2 regions of the Streptomyces sp. NPDC007157 genome follow, and region 1 is predicted to be linked to the other one. Evidence: predicted binding sites of a transcription regulator. Region 1 holds the regulator's gene; the other holds the start of a gene.
What was found. The regulator HrcA, encoded in region 1, represses chaperone genes, less so after heat shock. The targets are predictions, from matches to a motif close to TTNGCACTCNGNNNNNCNGAGTGCNAA.
Positions count from the first base shown of each region.

Region 2: groES (co-chaperone GroES) is a predicted target of HrcA. The motif match lies at 7,689-7,715, and genes of this name have one in related genera.

Region 1 is NZ_JBEYFE010000008.1:234,342-249,203, reverse strand. Features, by position in the region: gene ABZ642_RS17585 (adenosine deaminase) at 1-460, opposite strand, end outside; gene ABZ642_RS17580 (ribonuclease Z) at 481-1,386, opposite strand; gene ABZ642_RS17575 (histidine triad nucleotide-binding protein) at 1,393-1,746, opposite strand; gene ABZ642_RS17570 (S41 family peptidase) at 1,889-5,113, opposite strand; gene ABZ642_RS17565 (hypothetical protein) at 5,160-5,654, opposite strand; gene ABZ642_RS17560 (VOC family protein) at 5,860-6,252, opposite strand; gene ABZ642_RS17555 (16S rRNA (uracil(1498)-N(3))-methyltransferase) at 6,301-7,059, opposite strand; gene ABZ642_RS17550 (nitronate monooxygenase) at 7,056-8,207, opposite strand; gene dnaJ (molecular chaperone DnaJ) at 8,314-9,450, opposite strand; gene hrcA (heat-inducible transcriptional repressor HrcA) at 9,451-10,467, opposite strand; gene ABZ642_RS17535 (MBL fold metallo-hydrolase) at 10,631-11,353, shown strand; gene ABZ642_RS17530 (DUF3097 domain-containing protein) at 11,388-12,194, shown strand; gene hemW (radical SAM family heme chaperone HemW) at 12,290-13,522, opposite strand; gene ABZ642_RS17520 (SpoIIE family protein phosphatase) at 13,550-14,862, opposite strand, start outside.
Region 2 is NZ_JBEYFE010000013.1:90,745-105,606, reverse strand. Features, by position in the region: gene ABZ642_RS23965 (SDR family oxidoreductase) at 1-721, shown strand, start outside; gene ABZ642_RS23960 (ester cyclase) at 798-1,505, shown strand; gene ABZ642_RS23955 (hypothetical protein) at 1,871-2,281, shown strand; gene ABZ642_RS23950 (ABC transporter ATP-binding protein) at 2,342-3,034, shown strand; gene ABZ642_RS23945 (FtsX-like permease family protein) at 3,031-5,319, shown strand; gene groL (chaperonin GroEL) at 5,490-7,115, opposite strand; gene groES (co-chaperone GroES) at 7,234-7,542, opposite strand; gene ABZ642_RS23930 (polysaccharide deacetylase family protein) at 7,788-8,591, opposite strand; gene ABZ642_RS23925 (polysaccharide deacetylase family protein) at 8,588-9,478, opposite strand; gene ABZ642_RS23920 (methyltransferase domain-containing protein) at 9,569-10,774, shown strand; gene ABZ642_RS23915 (cell wall-binding repeat-containing protein) at 10,752-12,773, opposite strand; gene ABZ642_RS23910 (RNA polymerase sigma factor) at 12,892-14,160, opposite strand; gene ABZ642_RS23905 (YciI family protein) at 14,204-14,560, opposite strand; gene ABZ642_RS23900 (LCP family protein) at 14,688-14,862, opposite strand, start outside.

The DNA.
Region 1 (14,862 bases):
GGTCGAGGTGCGGCCGCGCGGCCTCCAGCGTCTCCAGCGCCGAGTCGGCGGACTCGTCCCGCAGGAAGCACATGATCAGCCGGGTGGAGATCCCGTGGTTCTCGACGCTTCGGCCGAGCGCCCGCCACAGCCCCTCCACGACCGTACCCAGGGGCACGCCCCGGGCGATGTGCGCCTGCGGGTCGAAGAAGATCTCGGCGTGCCGCACACCCTGTGCGGCGGCCCGGCCCAGATAGGCGTTCGCGAGGTCCTCGAAGTCCTGCTCGGTGCGCAGGACGGCCATGAGCTCGTAGTACAGGTTCAGGAAGGACTGGAGATCCTTGAACTGGTAGGCCGTGCGGAGGGCGTCGGTGTCCGCGTACGACAGCTCGACGCCGTTGCGGGCGGCGAGCCGGAACGCCAGCTCCGGTTCCAGGGTGCCTTCGATGTGGAGGTGCAGTTCAGCTTTGGGGAGGGGCATCAGAGCATGGTAAGGCCGCTTCACCTGCGCTTCGGAACCGGCACTCGGAGCAGGTCGTACGCGACGGTCAGCTCCCCCTGGTAGCCGGCGGCCCGCGCCTGCCGTTCGAATTCCTCGGGTTCGGAGTAGCGCTGGCTGAAATGGGTCAGCACGAGGTGCCGTACCCCCGCGTCCCGCGCGACGGCCGCCGCCTGTCCGGCGGTCAGATGGCCGTGCTCCGCGGCGAGTTCGGCGTCCTCGTCGAGGAACGTGGACTCGATGACCAGCATGTCGCAGCCCTCGGCGAGCGCGTGCACGCCGTCACAGAGCCGGGTGTCCATCACGAACGCGAACCGCTGCCCGCGCCGCACCTCGCTGACCTGGTCGAGGGTGACGTCCCCGAGGACGCCGTCGCGCTGGAGACGGCCGATGTCCGGGCCCTTGATGCCGTACGCGGCGAGCCGGTCGGGCAGCATGCGGCGGCCGTCTGGCTCGACCAGCCGGTAGCCGTACGACTCGACCGGGTGGGACAGCTTCCTGGCCTGGAGCGTGTACGACGAGGTCACGGCGAGGTCGCCGTCCGCGTCGACCGGGGCCTCGGTGATGCCGACGGTCTCCCGGTAGGCGGTGGCGTACCGCAGCCGGTCGAAGAACCGCCGGCCGGACTTCGGGTAGTGCGCGGTGACCGGGTGCGGGACCTTGTCGAGGTTGATGCGCTGGATGACCCCGGCGAGGCCGAGGGAGTGGTCGCCGTGGAAGTGGGTGACGCAGATCCGGTCGAGGTCGTGCGCGGCGACCCCGGCCCGCAGCATCTGCCGCTGGGTGCCCTCGCCGGGGTCGAAGAGGATGCCCTCGCCGTCCCAGCGCAGCAGGTAGCCGTTGTGGTTGCGGTGCCGGGTGGGAACCTGGCTGGCGGTGCCGAGGACCACCAGTTCACGGACGGACACGACGACTTACCCGGGCGGCCACTGCAGGCCACGGCCGCCGATGATGTGCGCGTGGGTGTGCCAGACGGTCTGGCCGGCGCCGCTGCCGGTGTTGAAGACGACGCGGTAGCTGTCCAGCTTGTCCTCGTCGGCGACGGCCTGCGCCTCGCGCAGTATGTCGGCGGCCACGGCGGGTTCGCCTGCGGCGAGCTCGGCCGCGTTCTTGTAGTGGACCTTGGGGATCACCAGGACGTGGGTGGGTGCCTGGGGGTTTATGTCCCGGAAGGCGACGGTGGTGTCCGTCTCCCGGACGATCGTCGCAGGGACGTGGCCTGCGACGATCTTGCAGAACAGGCAGTCGTCCTGGGGTTCCCCTGCCATGACTTCTCCTCGACCGGTGATCAGTTCCGGGGGCATCGTATCGTCGTCGGGTGCGGGGCCGGTGGGGGCTTGTCGCGCCACGCGGCGGAGCCGCATGTCGACACAGCCCCACGCCCCTTCGGGTGGGACCCGGCCCCCCTCCTTACATCGGCAGCGTCGGCGGGACCTTCGCAGGCGCCGTCTCCAGTGCCTCAAGGGCGAGGCGGATGGCCTCGTCGAGCTGGGGGTCCCTTCCCGCGGCCCAGTCCTGCGGGGTCTGGACGACCTCCACGTCCGGGTCGACGCCGTGGTTCTCCACGCCCCAGCCGTAGCCCTCCAGCCAGAACGCGTACTTCGGCTGGGTGACCAGCGTGCCGTCGACCAGGCGGTAGCGGCTGTCGATGCCGATCACACCGCCCCAGGTGCGGGTGCCGACCACCGGGCCGATGCCGAGCGCCTTGATCGCCGCGTTGACGATGTCCCCGTCCGAGCCGGAGAACTCGTTCGCGACGACGACCACCGGGCCCCGGGGCGCGTCCCTCGGGTAGCTGAACGGGCGCATGCCGCGCGGCAGGTCCCAGCCGACGATCCGGCGGGCCAGTTTCTCCACGACGAGCTGTGAGGTGTGCCCGCCGCGGTTCTCCCGGACGTCCACGACGATGCCCTCGCGGGCCATCTCCACGCTCAGGTCGCGGTGGATCTGCGCCCAGCCCGGTGCCTGCATGTCCGGCACGTGGAGGTAGCCGAGGCGGCCGCCGGAGAGTTCGTGCACACGGGCTCGGCGGTCGGCCACCCACGCGTGGTAGCGCAGTGGTTCCTCGTCCGCGACCGGCACGACCACCGGGTGCCGCAACTCGCCGCCGCCCGCCGGGGACACGGTCAGTTCGAGCGCCTTGCCGGCCGTGCCGACCAGCAGCGGACCGGGTCCGGTCAGCGGGTCGACGGAGCGGCCCGCGACGGCCACGATCGCGTCACCGGGGCGTACCGCGACGCCGGGTGCGGCGAGCGGGGAGCGGGCGCCGGGGTCGGAGGTCTCGGCGGGCAGGATCCGGTCGATGCACCAACTGCCGTCCGGATGACGGGAGATGTCGGCGCCGAGCAGGCCCTGGCGGGGGCCGTTGCCGTGGCCGCCGCGCGGGGTGACGTAGGCGTGCGAGGTGCCCAGTTCGCCCTGGACCTCCCAGAGCAGGTCGACCAGGTCGTCGTGGGTGGCGACCTGCTCGACGAGCGGGCGGTAGCGGTCCAGGACGCCGTCCCAGTCGACGCCGCCGAGGTCCGGCCGCCAGAACTGGTCCCGCATGATGCGGCCGGTCTCGTCGAACATCTGCCGCCACTCGGCGGCCGGGTCGAGGGTCTGCCGGACCCTGGACAGGTCGACGGTGATGTTGGTGTCGCTGTCGTCGTCGTTCGAGGCACGGCGGTCGCTGGGTACGACCTTGAGCTTGCCGTCGGCCCACAGCAGGACGCGTTTGCCGTCGCCGCTGACCTCGAAGTGGTCGGCGTCGGAGGCGAGGTACTCGATGCGCTGCTGGGCGAGGTCGTAGCGCTCCAGCTCGGTCTTGGGGTCGGGGTCCTCGGGGTGGGCGCGGGAGGCGCCGAGCACACCGCGCACCGGGTGGCGCAGCCACAGGACGCCGTCCTTGGCGGCGCGCAGCCCGGAGTAGCGGCCGGCCTCGACGGGGAAGGGCACGATCCGGTCGGCGAGGCCCTCCAGGTCGATCCGGGTGGCGGGGGTGCCCTCGGCGTCCGGGGTCTCGTCCTTGTCGGGCGCCTCGAAGGGCCGGCCGTGCCGCTGCGGACCGAACGGCGAGGGGGTGGTCGCGGCCAGGGTGATCAGGTGCGGCCGGTCGCCGACCACGAAGGCCAGGTCGAAGACGTGCTCGTCGTAGACCGGGTCGAAGGAGCGGGTGGAGAGGAAGGCGAGGTGTTTGCCGTCCCGGGTGAAGACGGGGTCGTAGTCCTGGAAGCGCAGCGGGGTCGCCTCGGTGACGGTGAGGTCGGTGGTGTGGGCGACCCGGAGCTGGGCGAGCCCGCCGGCCCCGGGGTGGGACCAGGCCAGCCAGCCGGAGTCGGGCGAGAAGGCGAGACCCGACACGTCGCCGTCCTCGCTGCGGTCGACCTCGCGCACCTCGCCGGTCTCGCGTTCGACGAGGAGCAGCCGTCCGTCGTGCGCGGCGACCGCGACCCGGCCGCCGTCGGGGGCGACGGCGAGGTCCAGGACCCGGCCGAGCTGCCCGGCGGCGAGCCGGCGCGGGGTGGAGCCGGGCACGGCACCGGTGGCGGGGGCGAACTCCAGGGCGTCGTCGCCCTCGGCGTCCGTCACCCACACCACCCACTCCTCCGCGTCCGAGCGGAAGGTGACGGGCAGCCGGGCGCGCACCCCGGGCTGGGTGGCCAGGGCGCGGGCCGGGCCGGACCGGTGGGTCACCCAGTGCACGCCGCCGCGCACCAGGACGGCGCTGCCGCGCGCGGTGTGGTCGGGCGAGGCGGAACTGAACCAGCGGGCCGCGTTGACCGGGTGCGGCTGCCGGTCCACCCGGGCCCCGCCCAGCCGGATGTCCAGCCGGCGCGGCTCGGCGCCCTCCAGGTCGTCGAGGAGCCAGAGTTCACCGGCCGAGGCGTAGACGACCCGGGTGCCGTCACCGGAGGCGTGCCGGGCGTAGAAACCGTCCAGTGGGGTGTGCCGGCGCAGGTCGGAACCGTCGGCGAGGGACGAGTACAGCGCGCCCGTCCCCTCGTGGTCGGAGAGGAAGGCGATCCGGTCCCCGGCCCAGACGGGGTGTTCGAGGTTCCCGTCCAGCTCCTCGTGCAGCCGTACGAACTCCCCCGCGCCTTCGCCGTCGTGGACGTCCCGGTCGATCCACAACTTGCCCGCCGTACCGCCCCGGTACCGCTTCCACCAGGCCGCCTCCCGGCCCATCGGCGCGGAGAGCAGCACGGTCCGGGGCCCGAAGGCGACATGGCCGACCGGGCCGTACGGCAGGACGGTGGACGGGCCGCCGTCGAGCGGGACGGTCCGGGCCCAGCTGCGCCGGAGGCTGGACTGTCCGTAGGTGCTGATCGCGAGGACCTGCCCGTCGGCGGTCCAGCCGCGCACCTGGGTGCGGGAACTCCCCCAGTGCGTCAGGCGGGTGGCGGAGCCGCCGTCGACGGGGGCGGTGTGGATCTCGGGGGCGCCGTCGCGGGTGGAGGTCCAGGCGACCGTGGTCCCGTCGGGCGAGATACGCGGCAGCGTCACGGGGACGTTGTCGGCGCTGACCCGCCAGGCCCGGCCGCCGTCCAGGGGCGCGAGCCACACGTCGTCCTCGGCGGTGAAGGCGACCAGGTCGCCGTGGACATGGGGAAATCGGAGGTAGGACCGCGGTCCTGTCGCTGCACCCTGAGTCACCCGCTCAGCCTATGCATCGCGGCACGCTCGCGGTGGCCGATTTCGATCACTTGCCCTGGACCGGCCGGCACTTGGGGTCGCTCTGGCACCAGATGGTCCGCGTCACGGTCACGGTGGGGCCCGGCTGCTGCCCGTAGGTGGGCGGCCGGTAGGTGCTGTACGCCGGTCCGGGTGTGGCGTCGCAGTTGCCGAGGCCCTTCACCCGGAACCACTCCTTGCCGCCCACCTTCGCGACGAGGTTCCCGCGCACACAGGCGCCGCTGACCGCCTTGGTGACCCGTCCGGTGACGGTGATCTCCCGGCCGTCCTTGGTCCTGCCCCGGCAGTCCACGGAGACGACGGAGGTCTCGGACGCCGAGGGCGTCTTCGGCGCCGACGAGCCGTAGTTGCCGGTGCAGGTGAGCCAGCTGACGTCGACGTGCTGCCGTTTCAGCTCGGCGGTGGCGGTCTGGTCGGTGGTGTACGCGACGGTCGCGGAGTTCAGGTCGGTCGGCCGGCAGCCCACCGCACCGCCCACGGCGATCACCGCGAGCCCCGCCACGGCCGCCACCCTGGTCAGGCGCGGACGTCGCGTCACGAGCGGCCATCGCGTCACGAGCGGCCGTCGTGTCACGAGCAGCCGTCGCCAAATCGGCCTCAATGCCCCCATGGAGGGCAGCCTGCCACCGTCGCGCCCGTGACGGTAGGGGGCATGCGGCCACTCACGTGTTCGGAGTCGTCCCCCCGGAGGCGGACGGACGGACTCCTCAGGTGCGCAGCAGGAGCCACTCCTGGAGCTCCACCAGGTTGCCCTCCGGGTCCTTGAGATGGGCGACGCGCATCCGTTCCGTCATCGGCGCCGGCCCGTGCACCAGGACCGCGCCCCGGGCGGTGATCTGCTCGCAGTAGGCGTCCAGGTCGTCCACGCGCAGCACCACCAGCGAGCGGTGCCCGGTCGCGGTGTCCCCCAGCTCGCCCAGCACCTCGGCCATCATGGCCCGGTCCTGCAGGGCTATCCCCGCCGACCCGGCGTGCGGACTGAACTTCTCGTACGGCCCCTCGCTCGCCCCCGACTGCGGCTTCAGCCCGAGCACTTCGGCGTAGAAGCGGTAGCAGGCGGCGAAGTCGGAGACCAGGAGCCGGACTTGGGCGAGTTCCACGGCGCGTTCCCCCTGTGGTGTCGTACGGGTCAGGACCAGTCGTACCGGTCAGGACCACCGGCCGGTACGGCCGAGGAGCAGGGCCGCGGCCGCGGTCCCGGCGGTCGACGTGCGCATCACGGTAGGCCCCAGGGTGCAGGCCTTGGCGCCCGCCTCCTCGAAGAGCGCCACCTCGTCCCGGGCGACGCCTCCCTCGGGCCCGACGACCAGCACGATCTCGCCCTCGGCGGGCAGCGCGGCGGTGGCGAGCGGCTCGCTGCCGTGCTCGAAGTCGGAGTGGAGTACGGCGGCCAGCGCGGCACCGGCGAGAAGTGCGGCGACCTGCCTGGTGGTCGCCGCGTCCGCGATCTCCGGGAAGCGCACCCGGCGGGACTGCTTGCCGGCCTCGCGGGCGGTGGCCCGCCACTTGGCGAGGGACTTCAGGCCCCGGTCGCCCTTCCACTGGGTGATGCAGCGGGCGGCCTGCCAGGGCACGATCCGGTCGACGCCGACCTCGGTCATGGTCTCCACGGCGACCTCGCCGCGGTCGCCCTTGGGCAGCGCCTGGACGACGGTGATGCGGGGCCGCGGGAGGGGTTCCTCGTGCAGGGTCTCCAGGTCCGTCACGACTAGCCGGTCCTTGCCCTCGGCGGCCTTGACGACGCCCTCGCTCCAGCGACCGCGCCCGTCGGTGAGGATGACGCCCTCACCGGGCTGCAGCCGCTTCACGGAGACGGCGTGCCGGCCCTCGGGGCCGTCCAGGACGACCTCTCCGCCGGAGAAGTCGGGCACCACCAGCGGGTCGAGCACGAACACCGGGGCGGTCATCGCCCGTCCCCCCGGCCGGCCCCGCCGGTCCAGTCGCCCTCGGCCTTGCCCGACAACGCTGTCGACGCGGCGGCGAGTTCCTCCGCGAGGACCTCCACCAGCCGCCCGGCGGGCAGCACCCGGGCCATCCGGTGTCCCTGCCCGGCCCACAGGGCCATGCCCTGCGCGTCCCCGGCCTTGGCGGCGGCCTTGCGCAGCGGGGCGGTGAGGTGGTGGACCTCCGGGTAGGCGGCGGGCGCGTACGGGCCGTGCTCGCGCATGAAGCGGTTGACCAGGCCGCGGGCGGGCCGCCCGGAGAACGCCCGGGTCAGCGCGGTCCGGGTGAACAGCGGGTCGGTCAGCGCCCGCTTGTGCGGGTCGGCGGCGCCCGACTCGGGAGTGGCGAGGAAGGCGGTGCCCAGCTGGGCCGCGCTCGCCCCCGCGGCGAGCACGGCGGCGATCTGGCTGCCGCGCATGATGCCGCCCGCGGCGACGACCGGGATGCTCACGGCCTCGCGTATCTGGGCGACCAGCGACAGCAGGCCGATCCCGGAGCCGTCGTTCTCCGGCACGTCCCGGTGGGTGCCCTGGTGCCCGCCGGCCTCCACGCCCTGGGCGATCACCGCGTCGGCACCGGCCCGCTCGACGGCGAGGGCCTCCTCGACGGTGGTGGCGGTGACGAGGGTGAGGGTTCCCGCCCGGCGCAGGGCGTCCAGTGCCTCGGGGCTCGGCACACCGAAGTGGAAGGAGACCGCGGCCACCGGGTTGTCGAGGAGTACGGCGAGCTTCGCGTCGTACCCGTCGTCCCGGCCGCTGTCCGGGTCGCCGAGCTCGGTCTCGTACCAGGCGGCCTCACCGGCCAGCTGATGCGCGTAGATCTCGACCGCGCCGGAGGAGGGCGCGGCGACAGCCACTCCGGTGGAGCCGGTGCCCGCACCGGGATGCTCCGGCTGCGGCATGAAGAGGTTCATCCCGAAGGGGCGGCCGGTCAGCCCGCGCAGCTGCTTGATCTCCTGGTACATCCCGTCGGCGGTCTTGTACCCGGCGGCCAGGAACCCCAGCCCGCCCGCCTCGGACACGGCGGCGGCGAGCTGCGGCACGGAAACCCCGCCCGCCATCGGGGCCTGCACGATCGGAAGCGGGAAGAGATCGGTCAGTGCGGAGGACATGACGGCATGTTGTCACGTCCTCCGAACAAGACCGAATCGGGCCGTCCCTTTGGCACATGCCAGATATTTCCGGGCCGAAGGGACGGCGCCCCGGCCCGGCGAGCCGTCAGCGCCCGTTGAACGCGTCCTTCAGCCGGCTGAACAGACCCTGCTGCCCCGGCTGGAACTGCCCCGTGGGCCGTTCCTCGCCACGCAGCTTCGCCAGCTCGCGCAGCAGCCGCTCCTGCTCGGGGTCGAGCTTGGTCGGGGTCGTCACCTCGACGTGGACGATCAGGTCGCCCCGGCCGCCGCCCCGCAGATGCGTGACACCGCGCCCGTGCAGCGGGATCGACTGCCCGGACTGGGTGCCCGGCCGGATGTCGACCTCCTCCATCCCGTCCAGCGTCTCCAGCGGCACCTTCGTACCGAGCGACGCCGCCGTCATCGGAATCGTCACCGTGCAGTGCAGGTCGTCGCCGCGCCGCTGGAACGTGGAGTGCGGCAGCTCGTGGATCTCGACGTACAGGTCGCCGGCCGGACCGCCACCGGGCCCGACCTCGCCCTCGCCGGCGAGCTGGATCCGGGTCCCGTTGTCGACACCGGCCGGGATCTTCACGGTCAGCGTCCGCCGCGACCGCACCCGCCCGTCACCGGCGCACTCCGGACACGGCGTCGGCACGACCGTACCGAAGCCCTGGCACTGCGGGCAGGGCCGCGAGGTCATGACCTGGCCCAGGAAGGACCGGGTCACCTGCGACACCTCGCCGCGACCGCGGCACATGTCACACGTCTGGGCGGAGGTGCCCGGCGCCGCGCCCTCACCGTTGCAGGTGTTGCAGACGATCGCCGTGTCGACCTGGATGTCCTTGGTCGTGCCGAAGGCCGCCTCGTCGAGCTCGACCTCGATCCGGATCATGGCGTCCTGGCCGCGCCGGGTGCGCGACCGCGGGCCGCGCTGCGACGCGGTACCGAAGAACGCGTCCATGATGTCCGAGAAGTTCCCGAAGCCACCGGCCCCGAAGCCGCCCGCGCCCGCGCCGCCGCTCTGCGAGAGCGGATCGCCGCCGAGGTCGTAGACCTGCTTCTTCTGCGGGTCCGAGAGCACCTCGTAGGCGGCGTTGATCTCCTTGAACCGCTCCTGGGTCTTCGGATCCGGGTTGACGTCCGGGTGCAGCTCGCGCGCGAGCCGACGGAAGGCCTTCTTGATCTCTTCCTGCGACGCGTCGCGGCGCACGCCGAGAACGGCGTAGTAGTCCGTGGCCACTTACGACTCCGCCAGGATCTGTCCGACGTACCGTGCCACCGCTCGTACCGCTCCCATCGTTCCCGGGTAATCCATGCGGGTCGGTCCGACCACGCCGAGTTTGGCGAGTGCCTCGCCGCCCGAACCGTAGCCGACCGACACCACGGACGTTGAGTTGAGTCCCTCGTAGGCGTTCTCGTGACCGATGCGTACGGTCATGCCCGAATCCCCCGCCTCGCCCATGAGCTTGAGGAGCACGACATGCTCCTCCAGGGCCTCCAGGACGGGCCGGATCATGAGGGGAAAGTCATGTCCGAAGCGGGTGAGATTGGCGGTGCCGCCGATCATCAGCCGCTCCTCGTTCTCCTCGACGAGCGTCTCCAGCAGAGTGGAGAGCACCGCCGAGACCGTACCGCGGTCCTCGGCCTCGAAGGCGTCCGGCAGGTCCTCCACCAGCCGGGGCACGTCCGAGAACCGGCGACCGGCGACCCGGCTGTTGAGCCGTGCCCGCAGATCCGCCAGCGACGACTCCCCGAAGGGCGCCGGGCAGTCGACCATCCGCTGCTCGACCCGCCCGGTGTCGGTGATCAGCACCAGCATCAGCCGGGCCGGCGCGAGCGCGAGCAGCTCCACGTGCCGCACGGTGGACCGAGTCAGCGACGGATACTGCACGACCGCGACCTGCCGCGTCAGCTGCGCCAGCAGCCGCACCGTCCGCGCGACGACGTCGTCGAGGTCGACGGCGCCGTCGAGGAAGTTCTGGATGGCCCGCCGCTCGGGCGCGCTCATCGGCTTCACACCGGCGAGCTTGTCGACGAACAGCCGGTAGCCCTTGTCGGTCGGGATCCGCCCGGCGCTGGTGTGCGGCTGGGCGATGTACCCCTCGTCCTCCAGGGCGGCCATGTCGTTGCGCACGGTCGCCGGGGAGACGCCGAGGTTGTGCCGCTCGGTCAGCGCCTTCGACCCCACCGGCTCCTCGGTGCCGACATAGTCCTGGACGATGGCGCGCAATACCTGAAGCCTGCGTTCACTCAGCATCCAGCGCCACACCTCCAGAAAGTCGTCCCCGCGGCCTTTCGGGTCTTTCGCCTGGCACTCTGCGAGCCCGAGTGCCAGCATCCCCGGCCCAGTGTACGGCCGTCGGGTACCGACTGGGCAAGGTCGGCGAGGACCCGGGGCGTTCTACCGCTAGCGTCGCGGTGTGACGGTGACTTGGGAAGAGCTGGGCTGGGAGCGGGTGGCCGAGGGGGTCGGCCGGTGCCGGCTGCCGGGCTGGGACTGCACGGCCGGGCTGGTCCTCGGGGCCGGGCCGGTCCTGATGGTGGACGCGGGGTCGAGCCTGGCGGAGGGCGCGAGGTTGCGCGGGGAGGCGCAGCGGCTGGCCGGGCGCCGTGTGACCCATCTCGCGCTCACCCATCCGCACTTCGACCACGTCTTCGGCACCCCGGCGTTCGCGGGCACGGACGTGTACGCGGCGGCGGGCGCGGAGGCCGTCCTCGCGCACGGCCGCGAGGCACTCCGCCTGGACGCGGTCCGCAACGGCCTGCCGGCCCCGGAGGCCGAGGAGGCGGCCGACGCGCTGCCCCTGCCCCGCCGTCCGGTCTCCGGCGAGTGGGCTCTCGACCTCGGCGACGGCCGCCGGGCCCTGCTGGCCGACGTGGGCCCCGGCCACACCCGCCACGACCTCGCCGTCCTCGTCCCCGGCGACCCGCCGGTGGTTTTCTGCGGCGACCTGGTGGAGGAATCCGGCGACCCCCAGGCCGGCCCCGACGCCGTACCGTCCCGCTGGCCGGCCGCCCTTGACCGGCTGCTCGCCCTCGGCGGCGACGACGCCCGGTACGTACCCGGTCACGGAGCGGTGGTGGACGCGGCCTTCGTACGACGGCAGCGCGACGCCCTGGCCGCTCGTTTCGGCGTGTCGTGACCACGCCGCCACCGCTTCTCCTATCGTCATCCGAATGCGCCAGTACTCCGCCGACCTGACCCCGCCGTGGAAGAAGCCGAAACCGGCACCGGAGGTGGCCGCCGAACCCGGCCTGGTCGTCGAGGAACCCGGCACCGGCTTCTGCGGCGCGGTGATCCGCTGCGAGGCGGGCACGGTGACGCTGGAGGACCGCTTCGGCAAACACCGCGTCTTCCCGCTGGAGCCCCGGGGCTTCCTCCTGGAGGGCCGGGTGGTCACCCTCGTACGCCCCGCCTCGGCCGGCCCCGTACGGCCCGCGCGCACCGCCTCCGGTTCGGTCGCCGTGCCCGGCGCACGCGCGCGCGTGGCCCGCGCCGGCCGCATCTACGTCGAGGGCCGCCACGACGCGGAACTGGTCGAGAAGGTCTGGGGCGACGACCTGCGCATCGAGGGCGTGGTCGTGGAGTACCTGGAGGGCGTGGACGACCTCCCGTCGATCGTGGCCGATTTCGCACCGGGCCCCGACGCGCGCCTCGGTGTCCTGGTGGACCACCTGCTCCCCGGCACCAAGGAGTGGCGCATCGCGCAGTCGGTCACCAGCGAACACGCCCTGGTGGTCGGCCACCCGTACATCGACATCTGGGAGGCGGTGAAGCCCGCCGCCCTGGGCATCGAGTCCTGGCCGCGCGTCCCGCACGGCCAGGACTGGAAGACGGGCGTGTGCCGCGCCCTGGGCTGGCCCTCGGACAACACGGGCGCGGTGTGGCAGGCGATCCTGGCCCGCGTGGGGTCCTACAAGGACCTGGAACCGGAGCTGCTGGGGCGGGTGGAGGAACTGATCGACTTCGTGACGGCTCCGTAGCCGGGCATCCTTCCCGCCCCCGGCCGCTCAGTCCACCAGGTCCCTTCCCGCCCCTGGCCGCTCAGTCCACCAGGTCCCTTCCCGCCCCCGGCCGCTCAGTCCACCAGGTCCCTGACCACCGCGTCCGCCAGCAGCCGCCCCCGCAGCGTCAGCACGGCCCGGCCGTCCTCGTACGGGCCGGTCTCCAGCAGCCCCTCCCCCAGCGCCCGCCGCGACGCCACCAGCCCCTGCTCCTTCAGCAGCGCCAGCGGCACCCCCTCCCGCAGCCGCAGCTCCAGCAGGATCCGCTCCACCCGGCGGTCCTCGTCGGTGAGGAGCTCACGCCCGGCCCCCGGCGACCGCCCCGACGCCAGCGCCGCCGCGTACGCCCCCGGGTGCTTGACGTTCCACCAGCGCACGCCGCCCACGTGCGCGTGCGCGCCCGGTCCCGCGCCCCACCAGTCGGCGCCCCGCCAGTACAGCTCGTTGTGCAGGCAGCGGGCGGCCTCGGAGGTGGCCCAGTTGGACACCTCGTACCAGTCGAACCCAGCCGCGGACAGCATCTCCTCGGCGATCAGATAGCGGTCCGCGTGGACGTCGTCGTCGGTCATCGGGACCTCGCCCCGGCGGATCCGGCGGGCCAGCTGGGTGCCCTCCTCGACGATCAGCGCGTACGCCGACACATGGTCCGGGCCGGCTCCGAGCGCCGCGTCCAGCGAGGCCCGCCAGTCGTCGTCGGACTCGCCCGGCGTGCCGTAGATCAGATCGAGGTTGACGTGCTCGAAGCCGGCCGCGCGGGCCTCCGCGACACACGCCTCGGGGCGCCCCGGGGTGTGGGTGCGGTCCAGGACGCGCAGCACATGCTGCCGGGCGCTCTGCATGCCGAAGGAGACCCGGTTGAAGCCGCCCTCGCGCAGGGCCGTCAGATACGCGGGGTCGACGGACTCCGGGTTCGCCTCCGTGGTGACCTCCGCGTCGGCGGCCAGACCGAACTCGTCGCGGATCGCGCCCAGCATCCGTACCAGATCACCGGCGGCCAGCAGCGTCGGCGTACCCCCACCCACGAACACCGTGCGGACCTCGCGCGGGTCGTCGCCGAGAACCTTGCGGGCCAGCCTGATCTCGTCGATCAGGGTGTCCGCGTAGTTGTCGCGGGAGGCGAGGACCCCACCGGTGCCGCGCAGCTCGGTCGCCGTGTACGTGTTGAAGTCGCAGTAGCCGCAGCGGGTCGCGCAGTAGGGGACGTGCAGATAGAACCCGAGGGGGCGGTCGGCGGCACCGGCCAGCGCGTGCGCCGGGAGCGCGCCGTCGTCGGGGACCGGTTCACCGTCGGGAAGTGCGGAAGGCATGTCCTCCATTGTCCCGTACGACGCCGGTTACTCCGCCTGCAGGACGAGCAGCGCCAGATCGTCCTCCGGCTGCCCGCCGCCGAACTCGTGCACGAGCCGCCTGATGCGCTCGGCGATCAGCTCGGCGCTCAGGCCCGTACAGCCCGCGAGCGCCCGCGCGAGCCCGTCGCCGTCGTCGAACTGCCGGGACCCCGAGCGGCGCTCGGTGACCCCGTCGGTCACGCACAGCAGGCTGTCGCCGGGCCCGAGCTCGATGGTCTCGCTGGTGTACGTCTCGTCCTCCACGACCCCGAGCAGGGTCTGCGGCCGGGCGGCGGTGCGGACCGCGCCGTCGGGGCCGAGGACCAGCGGCAGCGGATGCCCCGCGGAGGCGAGGGTGCAGCGGATGCCGCCCGCTTCGAGGGGGGTGAGTTCGCCGTAGAGGAGGGAGAGGAAACGGGTCTGGGGGCCGTCGCCGGGCGGCACGGCGCGGCCGCCGGCGGCGACCAGGGCGCGGGCGGCGGCGTCGGCGGCCTCGGTGGCGTCGTCGAGGAGGAGCTGGTTGAGCCGGTCGAGGACGTCGGCGACCCGGTACCCCTCCCGGGCGAGCAGCCGCAGCCAGGGCCGGGCCAGACCGATGACGACGGCGGCCTCGGGGCCCTTGCCCTGGACGTCGCCGATGGCGAAGCACCAGCGGCCGTCGCCGGCCGGGAAGAGGTCGTAGAAGTCACCGCTGGGGCCGCCCTTGTCGCAGGGCTCGTAGACCAGCGCGCTGCGCACGCCCGGGATCTCGGCGACCGCGCCGGGCAGCAGCCCGCGCTGGAGGACGGCGCTGATGGTGGCCTGGCGGGCGTACTGGCGGGCCGCGCCGATGGCGAGGGCGACCCGGCGGCCGAAGTCCTCGACCAGGCCGGTGATCTCGTCGGGGAAACCGGCCGGGCCGCAGCGTCCGATCACGAGCGTGCCGAGCGGACGGCCGCCCGCGATCAGCCGGTAGGAGAGCGCCGACCCGTGGGCGGCCTGCGGGCCGAGCGCCTCGCCGGGCCAGGGATACGGCTCGGGACCGGACCGTAACCCGTCCCTTGCGCACGGCGGGTCCTTCTCCAGGGCGCGGCGCAGCTCCTCGATGCGGTTCTCGCTGCCGTGCCAGACCCGGGCCAGCCGCGGCCCGCCCGCGCCGTTCGCGTCGCCCCAGCCGCCGGACCGCACCGTCGACTCGTCCTCCAGCCACACCGCGCACCAGTCGGCCAGCCGCGGCACGATCAGCTGGCCGGTGAGCGCGGCCACCAGGTTCTCGTCGAGCTGTCCCGCGAGCAGGTCGGAGGCCTCGGCGAGGAAGGACAGCGCGCCCCGGTCGAGCC
Region 2 (14,862 bases), on a different contig from region 1:
GCGGCGGCTGGCGGCGGACGGGCACAACCTCGTTCTGGTGGCGCGGGACACCAAACGGCTGCGCGAGCAGGCGACCGAGCTGCACGACCGGCACGGCATCGAGGCGGAGGTGCTCACCGCCGACCTCGCCGAGGACACCGGCATCGAGTCGGTCGCAGGCCGCCTCGGCGACCGCAGGAACCCGGTCGACCTGCTGATCAACAACGCGGGCTTCGGCAACAAGGGCCGTTATCTGGACGTCCCGATGGCCGACGAGCTGAAGATGCTCAAGGTGCACTGCGAGGCGGTGCTGCGGCTGACGTCGGCGGCGGCCGAGGCGATGCGGGAGCGCGGGCGCGGCGGTGTCGTCAACGTGGCCTCGGTGGCGGCCTTCGTGCCCCGGGGCACCTACGGGGCCTCGAAGGCGTGGGTCGTCCAGTTCACCCAGGGCGCGGCCCGCGACCTGGCGGGGACCGGCGTCCGTCTGATGGCCCTGGCGCCCGGTTTCGTGCGCACCGAGTTCCACCAGCGGGCCGGGATGGGTACGGACAACATCCCGGACTGGATGTGGCTGGACGCCGACAAGCTGGTCGAGGCGGCGCTCGCCGACCTCGCGCGCGGCAAGTCGCTGTCGATCCCGGACCCGCGGTACAAGGTGCTGACCGGTCTGGCGAAGGTGGCGCCGCGCGGGCTGCTCGGCGGCATCACCTCGAAGACGGGACGCAAGTACGGGCCGCAGTGACGGCTGTGGTGCCGCTTGCCCCCGGTGGGAAAATGGGCGTGACGGTACCGGACCCAGGGGGGCCGGAGGCGGTGGCATGACGTTCGTACAGCTCATCGAGTGCAGGACCAGCAGGCCGGCCGAGATGGACCGGCTGATGGACAGGTGGGTCACGCAGGCCAAGGGGAAACGGACGGCGACGCACGCGGTGGTCGGCAAGGACCGCTCCGACGCGTCGCACGTCGTCGAGATCGTGGAGTTCCCCTCGTACGAGGAGGCGATGCGGAACTCCAACCGGCCGGAGACCGACCAGGTCCTCAACGAGATACTGGCAATCTGCGAGGGGATGCCGACGTTCACGGATCTGGACGTGGTGCGCGACGAGCGGTGGTACGCCGACACCGCGCGGCGGTTCTTCGAGACGATCGCCGCGCCCGGCCCGTTGGTTCCGCTGGACGACCTGATCACCGAGGACTACCACGACCACGAACCGGTCGAGGGCCAGGACACCATCGGCATGGACGCGATGCGCCGCAAGCTGGAGATGTGGCGGGCGGCCTTCGACTTCTCGTTCCTCGTCGAGGACCAGATCGCCCAGGGCGACCGGGTGTGCACCAGGTGGCTCTGGACGGGTGTGCAGAAGACGGAGTTCATGGGGGTGCCGAACACCGGTCGGCAGGTCACCATGGCCGGGACGACGATCCACCGCTTCGACGCCGCCGGGAAGATGGCCGAGGGCTGGTTGCAGTACGACCGGCTCGGGCTGATGGAGCGGCTCGGAGCGCTGGACGCGCTGGCGAAGTAGGCAGACGATCGAAGTACCCGCGAGGGGCGAAGCCCCCGTTCCGGACAGGAACGGGGGCTTCTTCCGTCGGGTGAGCGACACACGCTGCGACCGGCTGCCCGTGTCGCACGAGCGGATGCCGCGAGGACGGCGGCGTGTCCCCTCGTCACTGACGATTCGTCACCTTCCCTCAGAAAAAGCTCAGCCGATGGTCAAGCCAATGTCAAGCAAACGCCAGGCAAAGGTAAAGTCCACTGCTCCGAAACACCATCGAAAGTGGACAGAATTGAATTGATCATGCCATTCACCTCCCCTTCGTGACTGCTAGGTTCACGGCGGCTCCGGACCTGACCATCCGGGACCTTGCACAACAACGGGAGGAAAACATGCGCAAGTTGGCAGTCGGCGCAATAGCCGCAGGCCTGTTCGCCGTCAGCGCGGGGACGGCGGCCGCCGCCTCATGGCACACCGTTCCGACGCTGTCCACCGGCGGCGGTTCGTTCACCAGTGGCCAGTACGCCTTCTGGCCCTCGAACCAGAACCACGGCGCCTTCGAGTGGGCGGGCAACCTGAACGACACCGACAACGGTGACGGTCACAACGTCTACATGCAGGTCCGCGTCGAGGGCTACGACTGGAGCCGCTACAACGGCAAGCAGAAGCACAGCGTCCCGCTCGACAAGCTGAACTGGGACGGCGCCGCTCTGCACACCGACGACGCCTACATCCGCGTCTGCCGTGACAAGGGCTCGCTCAACCCTGACAACTGCTCGTCGACGAAGCACTACCAGAGGTAGCCGGCGCTTCGGCAGGACCGCGGGCCCAGGGGCACATCCCCCCTGGGCCCGCACGCTTCTTTGGGGGAAGCCATCAGCACGTCAGACATCATCTCGGCCGTCGGAGTCGACCTCTCCTACGGCAACCACCAGGCCGTCCGCGACGCCCATCTCTCGGTCGCCCCGGGTGAGGTCGTGGCCATCACAGGGCAGAGCGGCTCCGGAAAGTCCTCGCTGCTCTACTGCCTCGCCGGCGTCCTGCCGACCACACGTGGTCAGGTGCGCTTCGAAGGCCGCTCACTCGGTGACCTCTCCGACGACGAGATCAGCGCCCTGCGCCGGGAACGGTTCGGGTTCGTCTTCCAGTACGGCGAACTGCTCCCGGAACTGACCATCGAGGAGAACACCGCGCTGCCACTGCGTCTGACCGGACAGCGCAAGCGGCCCGCTCTCGCCAGAGCGGGCGAAGTCCTGGACCGGCTCGGCCTCGGCGAGCTGCGTGAACGCCGGCCGTCGCAGGTCTCAGGAGGGCAGAGTCAGCGCGCCGCGGTGGCGCGCGCCCTGGTCCACCGGCCCGCGGTCGTGTTCGCCGACGAGCCGACGGGCTCCCTGGACAGCGCCAACGCCTCCGCCGTACTGAAGGAGTTCCTCGGGCTGGCCCGCTCACAGGGCACCGCCGTCATTCTGGTGACGCACGATCACGGGGTTGCCGCACAGGCCGACACCCGATACACGATGGCGGACGGGGTACTCACGCCGCGAGGTGCGGCGTGACGGAATTCCTGCTCGGTCTGCGACTCCTCTTCGGCGCGGGACGAGGCAACCGCACACGCTTCTTCCTGATGGCGGCCGGCGGCTCCATCGGTGTCTGCTGCCTGGCCCTCGTCCTCACCGTTCCGGCGATCCTGCACGCCCACGACGGCCGGGCCGCGGCACGACAGCCCGTCACCTCCGCCAAGGGGCCGGCGGACGGCACGCTCGTCGTCCAGCGCTCCGACGCGTACGGGTCCAGGCCGTTCACCCGCGTGTTCATCGCCAGGGGCACCGAGGGAACACGGTCGGCCCCGCCCGGTCTGACCCGGCTCCCCGGCCCCGGCGAGGTGTTCGTCTCGCCGCGGGTCCATGACCTCCTGCGCGAGGCCCCCGCCGTCAAGGGGCTGCTGCCGGGACGGGAGAAGGGAACCATCGCGGGGGCCGGGCTCGCGCACCCGGACGAGCTGTACGCGTACGTCGGCACCACGCGCGGCCGTATCGCCCACGAGGGCCGGACCCTGAAGGGTTTCGGGTACGACTACGCCCCGTCCCCCGCCGTGGAACCGTCCACGCTGACGGACGTGCGGTTCGCCCTGGCCACCCTGGTTCTGCTGCCCCTGGGGATCTTCCTCACGGTCTGTGCGCGTCTGTCGGCCGCCAGCCGCATGCGGCGCCTGGCGGCGCTGCGCCTGCTGGGCCTCAGCGTCAAGGGCACCCAGCGCGTGAACGCGGCGGAGACCGTGATGGCCGCGCTGCTCGGCGCGGTGCTCGGCCTCGGTGAGTACTGGGTTCTCAACCAGGTGATGTCCAGGACCGGGCTGCCCGCGCTGCGGTGGTATCCGGACGACGGTGCCCTGTCCGCGACCACCGTCGCCGTCTGTCTGATCGGCTGCCCGGCGCTGGCCTGGTTCGTCGGCCGCAAGAGCGCGCGGGAAGCCGCCGCCAACCCGCTGGCGGTACGCCGCACCGCGCTCCCGCGACCGCCGTCCAAGTGGGGCGGTCTCCTCCTGATCGCCGGTATGGGCATCGTCTCCGGCTTCTGCCTCAGCGGTGTGCTCGGGCACCCGGCGTCGAGTGTGGGCGTGAACGCGCTGCTCGTGGTCGGCGGCGTCGTGCTGACCGGAGTCGGGCTCGTGCTCACGCTCCCGTTGATCTCGTACGTTCTCGCCCGCCGCGTGGCGGCGTCCACCCAGTCCCTCACGCTGAACCTGGCGATGCGGCGCAACGAGGCCGAGCCCGGAAGCACGATGAGGGTCGTCACCGGTCTCGTACTCCTCGTCTACGCCGCCTCGCTCGCCCAGGGTGTTCTGATCCAGCTGGAGCAGGTCAGCCGACCGTCCGGGCCCGTGCAGGACTACTCCCTCTCCCTGTCCGCCCTGAGCCCGGACCGGCAGAGGGAACTCGGCGGCCTCGCCGGTGTGCGCACTCACGCCGTCATGATGAACTCCTGGGTCGACTTCGAGAGGAAGAGCCCCGAGGACGCGTTCGCGTCGTCGGCCACCGCCCTGATCGCCACCTGCGCGCAGCTGGACCGCATGGTCCAGCGCTCCCAGGGCTGCGTGGACGGCAAGGTGATGAGGCTCGTCGACCCCAACTCCAGCGTCGGATCCGGCGTGAAGCCGGGCACGCCCTTCCGGTTCCGGCTCTCGGGGAGCGGGACCGGGCACCTGGACATCGGCTTCCCCGCCGACGGGATCGTCTACAGCGGGTACTCCGCGTCCGCCGTGGGCAACGCCGTGCTCCTCGTCCCGCCGTCGGCACTGCCCGCACACGCCCGGCCCCGTGACGCCGAGCTCGTACTGACCAGCAGCTCGGAGCCCGGACAGGTCCGCAAGGTCCTCGACGGCATCGGTGCGATCGCCCCGATCGCCGAGGTGGAGCTGGTCGGACTGAACGTCCAGGGACTCGAACAGATATCGGTCGTCGAAACCCTGCTGGCCCTCGGCATGGTCATGGGGCTGGTCATCGGCGTGGCCGCGTTCCTGGTGTCCGTGACCGACCGCGCGGTCGAACGCCGTGCGCAGGTCACCGCCATCACCCTGATCGGTGCGCGGGCCCGGACCATGCGGGCCGTGCAGTGCCTCCAGGTGGTGCTGCCGCTCGGTCTCGGTCTCGCCCTGGCGGCCGTCACCGGGAAGCTCGCCGAGTCCAGCTACCTGATCACCGGTGGCGGGGCGATCCGCTGGGATGTCGCCGGCATCCCCCTGCTGTCCGTGGCGGTGGCGGGAGTGGTGGCGGCCGCGGCAGCGGGCTCACTGCCGCTGGCCGGCCGCCGGATCGATCCGGAGCTGATCCGCCGCGACTGACCGGTCGGCTCGCCAGGACGAAACGGGCTGCCCGAGGCCGGGATCACCGCTCATCGACACACGGGGTGCTGAGACCCGGACGCGTCCCGGCAGTCCGGTGAGAGCACTGTGCCCCGCCGCAGAGCGGCGGGGCACAGCGACCTACTGCTCACCGGCTTCGCCGGCGTGCCTCAGTGGGAGTGGCCGTGGGAGTGACCGGCGGCGGCCGGCTCCTCCTCTTCCTTCTTCTCGACGACCAGGGTCTCGGTCGTCAGGAGGAGGGAGGCGATGGAGGCGGCGTTCTCCAGGGCGGAGCGGGTGACCTTGACCGGGTCGATGACGCCGGCCTTGACCAGGTCGCCGTACTCGCCGGTGGCGGCGTTGAAGCCCTGGCCCTTCTCCAGCTCGGCGACCTTGGAGGTGATGACGTAGCCCTCCAGGCCGGCGTTCTCGGCGATCCAGCGCAGCGGCTCGACGACCGCGCGGCGGACCACGGCGACACCGGTGGCCTCGTCGCCGGTCTTGCCCAGGCCGCCCTCCAGCACCTTCGCGGCGTGGACGAGCGCGGAGCCACCACCGGAGACGATGCCCTCCTCGACCGCGGCGCGGGTCGCGGAGATGGCGTCCTCCAGACGGTGCTTCTTCTCCTTCAGCTCCACCTCGGTGGCGGCGCCGACCTTGATCACGCACACGCCGCCGGCCAGCTTCGCGAGGCGCTCCTGGAGCTTCTCGCGGTCCCAGTCGGAGTCGGTGTTCTCGATCTCGGCCTTGATCTGGGCGACGCGGCCGGTGACCGCACCGGAGTCACCGGCGCCGTCGACGACCGTGGTGTCGTCCTTGGTGACCGTGACACGGCGGGCGGAGCCCAGCACGTCCAGGCCGGCCTGGTCGAGCTTGAGGCCGACCTCCTCGGAGATGACCGTGGCGCCGGTGAGGATCGCCAGGTCCTCCAGCATCGCCTTGCGGCGGTCGCCGAAGCCGGGGGCCTTGACCGCGACCGCGTTGAAGGTGCCGCGGATCTTGTTGACGACGAGGGTGGAGAGCGCCTCGCCCTCGACATCCTCGGCGATGATCAGCAGCGGGCGGGAGGCGTTGCCCTGGATGATCTTCTCGAGCAGCGGGAGCAGGTCCGCGATGGAGGAGATCTTGCCCTGGTTGATGAGGATGTAGGGGTCCTCCAGGACGGCCTCCATGCGCTCCTGGTCCGTCACGAAGTACGGAGACAGGTAGCCCTTGTCGAAGGCCATGCCCTCGGTGAAGTCCAGCTCCAGACCGAAGGTGTTGGACTCCTCGACGGTGATGACACCGTCCTTGCCGACCTTGTCCATCGCCTCGGCGATGAGCTCGCCGACCTGCTGGTCCTGGGCGGACAGCGCGGCGACGGCGGCGATGTCGGCCTTGTCGTCGATCGGACGGGCGGAGGAGAGCAGCTCCTCGGAGACAGCGGCGACGGCGGCGTCGATGCCCTTCTTCAGGGCGGCCGGGGAGGCACCCGCGGCGACGTTCTTGAGGCCCTCGCGGACGAGCGCCTGGGCCAGCACGGTGGCGGTGGTCGTACCGTCACCCGCGATGTCGTTGGTCTTGGTCGCCACCTCCTTCACCAGCTGGGCGCCGAGGTTCTCGTACGGGTCGTCGAGCTCGACCTCGCGGGCGATGGTGACACCGTCGTTGGTGATGGTGGGGGCGCCGAACTTCTTGTCGATGACGACGTTGCGGCCCTTGGGGCCGATCGTCACCTTGACGGTGTCGGCAAGCTTGTTGACGCCGCGCTCGAGGGCGCGACGGGCGTCCTCGTCGAACTTCAGGATCTTCGCCATGGGAGCGGTTCAGCCCTCTCGGAAAACGTGAGTGAAACGAACCGCGCCCCCGACGCCCGGCTTCATAAGGTCGCGGGGGCCAGGGGCGCAGCTCAAAGCAGAATGTGCTTGGGGTGAACTACTTCTCGATGATCGCGAGCACGTCGCGAGCCGAGAGGACGAGGTACTCGTCGCCGTTGTACTTCACCTCGGTGCCGCCGTACTTGCTGTAGAGCACGACGTCGCCGACCTTGACGTCGAGCGGCAGGCGCTCGCCGTTCTCGAAACGGCCCGGGCCCACGGCGAGGACAGCACCCTCCTGGGGCTTCTCCTTCGCGGTGTCCGGGATGACCAGGCCAGAGGCGGTGGTCTGCTCGGCGTCGAGCGGCTGGACCACAATGCGGTCCTCAAGCGGCTTGATGGCAACCTTGGAGCTGGTGGTCGTCACGATCCGACCTCCCCCTTCGGAGATCTCACGGGGTTAACTGTCTGAGGTGGCGACCAGGTGGATCCGTCGTCGCGGGTGCCGGACCTGCCCGTCGCGTTGTTGGCACTCTCATCTGCCGAGTGCCAGAGCCGAGACTATGACTGCGATTAGCACTCGGTCAAGCGGAGTGCCAATTGCCCGCGGCGCGGCGCGGAAAAAAATAGTGACCGGGGCCGCTGTGGCCGTCCCTGGGCCGCCGCCGGTTCCTACAGGTAATCCTCCAGCCGCCCCACCGTCAGACCGTTCTCCTGGACCCGGCGGAGCAGGCGGGTCGTGCGTTCGCGCAGGGTCAGGCCGGTGGCCTCGTCCGGGCCGACCAGGACGATGTCGCCGGGGCGCAGCCGCTTCTCGCCGTGGCGGTACGCGACGCCGTCGGCCGTCATCGCCGCGCGCCACAGGACCACCGCCGCCACCCCGCAGTCGGCCGCCGCGCGCAGGGTGGTGGTGTCGTACGTGCCGTAGGGCGGGCGGAAGAGGCGGGGGCGGATGCCGAAGCGGGACTTCAGCTTCTCCTGCTGGCCGCAGATCTCGGCGCGCTGGCCGGCGTAGGGCAGGCCGGGCATGGCCGGATGGTCGAGGGTGTGGTTCTGGACGCTCGCGCCGACCTCCTGGAGGCGGGCGAAGTGGCCGTAGCCGGGGCCGACCACGCTGTCCGTGAGGAACATGCTCACCGGGAGCCGCAGTTCACGGACCATGTCCACGAACCGCGGGTCCTTCTCGGCACCGTCGTCGTAGGTGAGGAATACGACCTTGTCGGTGGTGGTGACGTGGTCCACGACCGGGGGGAGGTTCGCGTGGAGGGCGAGCGGGTGGAGCGGCGGGTGCGGCGCCGGGAGCAGGGGTGCGGTCAGGCCCCAGTGGCGGTACGGCTGTTCGCCGGCCGGGCCGTGCGGCCGTACCCGGTCGGCCGCCTTCTTGCCCAGCCGTTCGATCGGGTCGACGGACTGCGCGCAGCCCGCCAGGAGGAGGGCGGCGGTCAGCAGCGCGGCCGTCGCCCTCGGCCGGCTCACAGGTAGTCCTCCAGGCGCGCCACCGCATAGCCCTCGCGGGTGACCTTGTTCAGAAAGCGGCGCATGTCGTCGACCATCGTGCCGTCCCAGTCGTCCTTGCCCCGGAAGTGCGTGAGCACGATGTCCCCGGGGTGCAGGCCGCGGTCCCACTCGCGGTACTCCCAGTGGTCGACGAACACCTCCTCGTCCCAGATCGGCGCGTACTTGATGCCGCAGGACTTGGCGGCGCGCAGGGTGTCGCCGTTGTAGTTGCCGTAGGGCGGCCGGAAGACCGTCGGCGCCTTGCCGAACTGCTTCTTCATGATCGTCTGCATGCCGCAGATCTCGTCCCGCTGCTCCTCGTAGGACAGGCCGGGCAGATAGGGGTGGGTCAGGGTGTGGTTGTTGAGGGTGTGGCCCTCGGACTGCATGGTGCGGAAGTAGCCGTAGTCGTCCTTGACCAGGTAGTTGCTGAGGAACGCGGTGTAGGGGATCCGCAGGTCGTTCATCATCCGGAGGAACCGCGGGTCCTTGTTCGAGCCGTCGTCGATGGTCAGGAAGACGACCTTCCGCTTGGTGGGGATCGTGGTGAAGACCGGGGGCAGATCGTCCTCCTCCTGCCCGTCCACCTCGAAGCCGTCGCGCGCGGTGATCCTCGGCTTCACCTGCGGCGGGGCCGGGGGCCGCAGCGGGACCGCGTCCAGGCCCCAGCGCCTGGCGGCGGCGACCAGGGCGGCGTGGGAGTCGGGGGCGGGTGCCGCCCGGGGCGGCGCCTGCCGGCCGGCGGGCGGACGGGCGGTGGAGCCGGTGTCCGGCCCCGCGCAGCCGGACATCAGGGCGGCCACGGCCAGCAGGCCCGCCGCGCCCGCCTTCAACCCTTTTTTGTCATTTTGTACGACTACTCGCATGGCGTCGGATCCTTCCAGTCCCTCCCCCGGAACCGGCGCCGACACCGCCGCCGGAGGCGAACCATCCACCGACTGGCCGACAATGACCCGGTGAACGACCTCCTCGCCCCCCTCCTCTCCCCCGAGGGCCGCGCCCTCCTCGCCGAGGTCCGCGGCACCGCGCCCGCCGACGAACTCGCCGTGGCCACCCGGCTGCGCCGCGAGCACCCCGCCGACCTGGTGTCGGCGGCACTCGCCCAGGCCCGGCTGCGGCAGCGGGCGGCGGCGAAGTTCGGGGAGGCGGACGCGGACCGCATGTTCTTCACACCGAACGGGGTCGAGCAGTCGACGCGGGCGAGCGTCGCCTCGTACCGGGCGGAGTCTCTCCGGGCGCTGGGCGTCCGCACCATCGCCGACCTGTGCTGCGGCATCGGCGGCGACGCGATCGCGCTCGCCCGTGCCGGGATCCGCGTGCTGGCGGTGGACCGGGACCCGTCGGCCGCGGCCGTGGCACGGGCCAACGCCGAGGCGCTCGGGCTCGACGACCTGATCGAGGTGCGGGAGGCGGACGTCACGGAGGTGGATACGGCCGGCTACGACGCCGTGTTCGTCGACCCGGCCCGGCGCGGCGGCCGGGGCCGCATCTTCGATCCGGAGGCCTACTCCCCACCGTTGTCGTGGGCCGTCGAGGCGGCCCGGCAGGCGTCGTGCGGTGTGCTGAAGGTCGCGCCGGGCATCCCGCACGAGGCGATCCCCGCGGATGCCGAGGCCGAATGGATCTCGGACGGGGGCGACGTCAAGGAGGCGACGGTGTGGTTCGGCGCGCGGGTGACGCCCGGCGCCCGGCGGGCGGTGCTGCTGCCCTCGGGGGCCGGCGTGTGGGCCTCGCCCGACAGCATGCTGCCGAATCCCGAGGTGCGGCCCGTCGGGCGGTACCTGTACGAGCCCGACGGCGCCGTCATCCGGGCCCACCTGGTCGCCGAGGTGGCCGCGGACCTGGACGGCGGACTGATCGACCCCACCATCGCGTACATCACGGCGGACGAGCGGCACATGACCCCGTACGCCAGCGCGTACGAGATCACCGACCAGCTCCCCTTCAACGTCAAGAAGCTGAAGGCGCTGCTGCGCGAGCGCGGGGTCGGCACGCTGACCGTGAAGAAGCGCGGGTCGGCCGTGGAGCCGGAGGAACTGCGCAGGAAGGTCAAGCCGCAGGGGCCGAACTCGGCGACGGTGTTCCTGACCCGGGTGGCGGGGGCGCCGACCATGCTCGTCGGCGCCCCCGCGCGGCCTGCTACTGGTGCTGGGCCGTCCTGATCGTGCCCAGGTTCGGCTCGGCGACCGGACGGGCGGACTTGGTCCCGGCCGAGGCGGGCTCACCGGCGTCCGTGCGCTGCGCGAACGTGCGCGCGGCCGAGGCGACCCCGTTGAAGTACGGCCGGTACACGAAGTCGTTGCCGCTCGCGCTGATCGACGAGCCGGCCGTGTTCAGCGCGCCCGCCGTCACCGAGCCGGTGTCGCCGAAGGCGATCACGGCCTGGGTGCCGGCGGACTCGCGCAGCAGATAGCTCTTGACCTCGTCGGACAGCGCGGGCCTGGAGGTCCACAGCACGGGCCCGTAGATGTTCATCGCCGAGCCCGCGGAGACCCCGTCCCGCCAGGACCCGGCGTAGGCGACGGCGGCCTGGCCGGGGGTGGTCCACCAGAACTTGGCGAGGGCCACCGACAGCGCCTCGCTGTTGGCCCCCGTGATCGGGTAGTAGTAGTACGTCGACGGCCACTTGGAGAACGACGCGTGGGTCAGCGCGTACTTCGCGTCGGACCCGACCGTGATGACCATGGTCTTGGCCGGGTTGAGGCTGTTGAGGTACGACTTCACCGCCGACGTCAGCGACTTGCCGCTGGTCAGGACCACACTGCCGGAGCTGCCCGTGCCGTCGGCGCCGGCCGCGGCGGCCGCCGGGAGCGCCGCCTGGTAGTCGGTGCCACTGGCCAGGAAGACGTACGACGGGCTGGTCGTGACCGTCTTCGCGGCCTTGACCGAGGTGTCGTAGCGGTCGGTGCCGGAGACCCGCTTCGGGACGTAGCCGAGGGACTTCAGCTGGGTGGAGACGTTGGTGGTGAGGACCGAGGTCCCGCCGACCATCCAGACGTTCGCGCCCTTCTTCAGGGTGCGCTTCAGCTCGTTCTTCACCGCCGTCGACAGCCCGGTCTTCACGGTCGTCAGCACCGGGCCCTGCCGCTTGCCGGCCAGTGCGGTGGCGGTCGGCGCGTCGGCCGAGTCGTCCTGGCCGAGCAGCACGGCGGACTTGGCGTCCAGCAGGCCCGCCTCGCTCTGGCCGACGGTGTTCCAGCTCCAGCGCGAGGAGGCGATGTCGGTGGCACCCGCGTCGGCGCCCCAGACCCGTGCGGTGGTGTTCTTGCGGACCGGCTGCCAGCTGGGGTTGCTGCCCTCCCAGGTGGTCGGGACCGGGGTGAACGCGCCGCTGGTCAGGTCGAGGTACTCGGTGCTGTGCGCGTCGCTGTTGTTCGGGTTGGTGTGGACGTCGTAGAGGATCCGGGTGCCGGTGGGCGACCAGGACGGGTTGGAGTAGGAGCGCGTGTCGTCGGTGAGCTGCTTGAGGCCGGTGCCGTCCGCGTTCGCCGTGAAGAGCTGGGAGTCACGGACGAAGACCAGCTTGGTGCCGTCGGGCGAGAAGGCGGGCTGCCCGGCGTGGCCGAGCACGAGCTTGACCGTGTCCGCGGCCGAGTCGTAGACGTAGACGCCCGGGTCCCCGGAGCAGCCGCCGTTGCGGCGCTCGAAGGCGACCCGGCCGGAGCCGTCCACGGTCGGGTTGGAGTCGCAGGCGGTCGACGGCTCCTGGGCGTTCGACAGCAGCGGGCCGGGGGCCCAGGCGCCGTCGGAGGGGCCGTAGGCGAGCTGGCCGCCGTCGGAGAACACGACGTAACGGCCGTTCCAGCCGTAGGTCAGGTCCGTGTAGCCGACGTTGTCGTTCCGCATGCCCTTGGCCAGGGGCAGGGTGAGCTTGGTGGCGCCGCTGGTGCGCACGCTGCTGATCGTCTGGTACGAGCCGGTGACGAACCGGCTGCCGTCCGGCGCCCAGGCGCCGTAGAGGCCCGAGGCCACGGACGAGACGGCGGTGGCCGCGCCGGTGACCGGGTCGATCAGCCGCGGTCCGTCGGTGAGGATCCTGCCCTCGGTTCCCGGCCAGGGCCCGGCGTCGTCGGCGACGGCGCCCGGCGCGAGCGCCAGGGTGCCCGTCGCGGCCAGTACGGCCGCGGTCGCGAGCGCCGCCGCACGGCGGCGCGTGAACATTCTCAAGTTGTCGACCCCCCATGGTCTGTACAGCCCCTGCACAGGGGCCGGGTCACTGTAGTGACCAACTAGTTGCCATGGGAACAGAGTTGCGGATGAACAGCTGTCTGCTTCCAGGTTACGAAGCACACTCCCGCGCCCTGGCCAGCAGCAACTCCCGCTCCCGCTCGTTGCGCGCCAGTCCCGCCGCCCGTTCGAACTCCGCGCGGGCCTCCGCCGTACGCCCGAGGCGGGCCAGCAGGTCACCCCGCACGCTGGGCAGCAGGTGGTAGTCGCGCAGGGCGGGTTCGGCCGTCAGCGGGTCCACGATCGCCAGGGCCGCCGCCGGACCGTCCGCCATCGACACGGCCACCGCCCGGTTCAACTCGACGACCGGGGACGGGGACCGGACCGCCAGCAGGCCGTACAGGGTGGCGATGGACCGCCAGTCGGTCTCCTTGTAGGTGTACGCGTGCGCGTGGCAGGCCGCGATGGCCGCCTGCAGGGCGTACGGCCCCGGGGCGCCCGTCGCCGTGGCGTCGGCGCGGGCCAGCGCCCGGATGCCGCGGGCGATGAGCATGCGGTTCCAGCGGCGGCGGTTCTGGTCCCTGAGCAGGACCGGCTCGCCGTCCGGGCCGGTGCGGGCGGCCGTGCGGGAGGACTGGAATTCGAGGAGCGAGGTGAGGGCGTGCACCTCCGGCTCCTTCGGCATCAGCGAGGACAGCACGCGGGCCAGCCGCAACGCGTCCTCGCACAGCGAGGGGCGCAGCCAGTCGTCGCCCGCGGTGGCCGCGTACCCCTCGTTGTGGATCAGGTAGATGACGTCGAGCACGGAGCCGAGCCGGGCCTCGCGGTCCGGGCCGTAGGGCACCTCGAAGGCGATGTTCCTGGTGGCCAGGGTGCGCTTGGCGCGGACGATGCGCTGGGCGATGGTCGGCTCGGGGACGAGGAAGGCGCGGGCGATCTCGGCCGTGCTCAGACCGCCGAGGAGGCGCAGGGTGAGGGCGGTGCGGGCCTCCGGCGACAGCACCGGGTGGCAGGCGGTGAAGACCAGACGGAGCAGGTCGTCGTCGATGTCGTCGGGGTCGGCGGGCTCCTCCGGCGGGGCGGCCGTCTCCATCCCGCGGCCGATCTCCGCGAGCTTGCGGGCGTAGTTCTCCCGGCGCCGGACCAGGTCGACGGCGCGGTGCCGGGCGGTGGCCGTGAGCCAGGCGCCCGGGTTGTCGGGCACCCCGTCCCGGGGCCACTGCTCCAGGGCGGCGACCAGGGCGTCCTGGGCCAGTTCCTCCGCGATGCCGACGTCCCGGACGATCCGGGCGACGCCGGCGATCACGCGGGGCGACTCCAGGCGGAAGACGGTCTCGATGGCGTGCCGGGCATCGGCGTCGACGGAGGGCTGTGTGCTCACAGCCCTCCATTCGACACCCCCGGACGGCGGTACGCCAGGAGGGTCAGCCCTCCGCGATCTCCCGGACCTCGCAGGTCACCGTCCAGAACTCCTCGTGCACCTTGAGGAACCGCTTGGTCCACTCCAGAGCCTCGGCCATGTCCTTGCACTGCATGATCGCGTAACCGCCGACGACCTCCTTGGACTCGGTGAACGGCCCGTCGGTGACGGAGATCTTCCCGCCCTCCCAGTGCACCCGGGTGCCCTGGGCGGTCGGCGTGAGCCCCGCGGTGTCCAGCATCACGCCGGCCTTGGTGATCTCCTCGATCAGCTCGCCCATCCGCTGCATCAGCTCCTGGCTGGGACCCTCGGCGGGGGCGGCGCTCTCGTCGATCTTCACGAGCGACAGGTAACGGGGCATGGTGACTCCTGGGATTCCGGTGCGGTGCGGGGTCTCTCCCCGCATCTCACCCTTGCGTCGAACGCGCCGGCCCCGGATCGACACGCGCACCGGAATCTTCCGAAGTTTTTTTCCGGCGCGGCTCCCGCTACTTCAGCGAGTCCCACAGTTCACTCGCGGCCGGCTCCTTCGCGATCACCCGGTTGGGGTCGGACGGGGCCGTCACCACCGGCATCATCACGGTCTTGAGATGGTCCGAGGTCAGGCCCTTGAGGCTCTGCCCGAGGCGCATCAGCTCGCTGAGCGAGTCCAGGCCCGTGTCG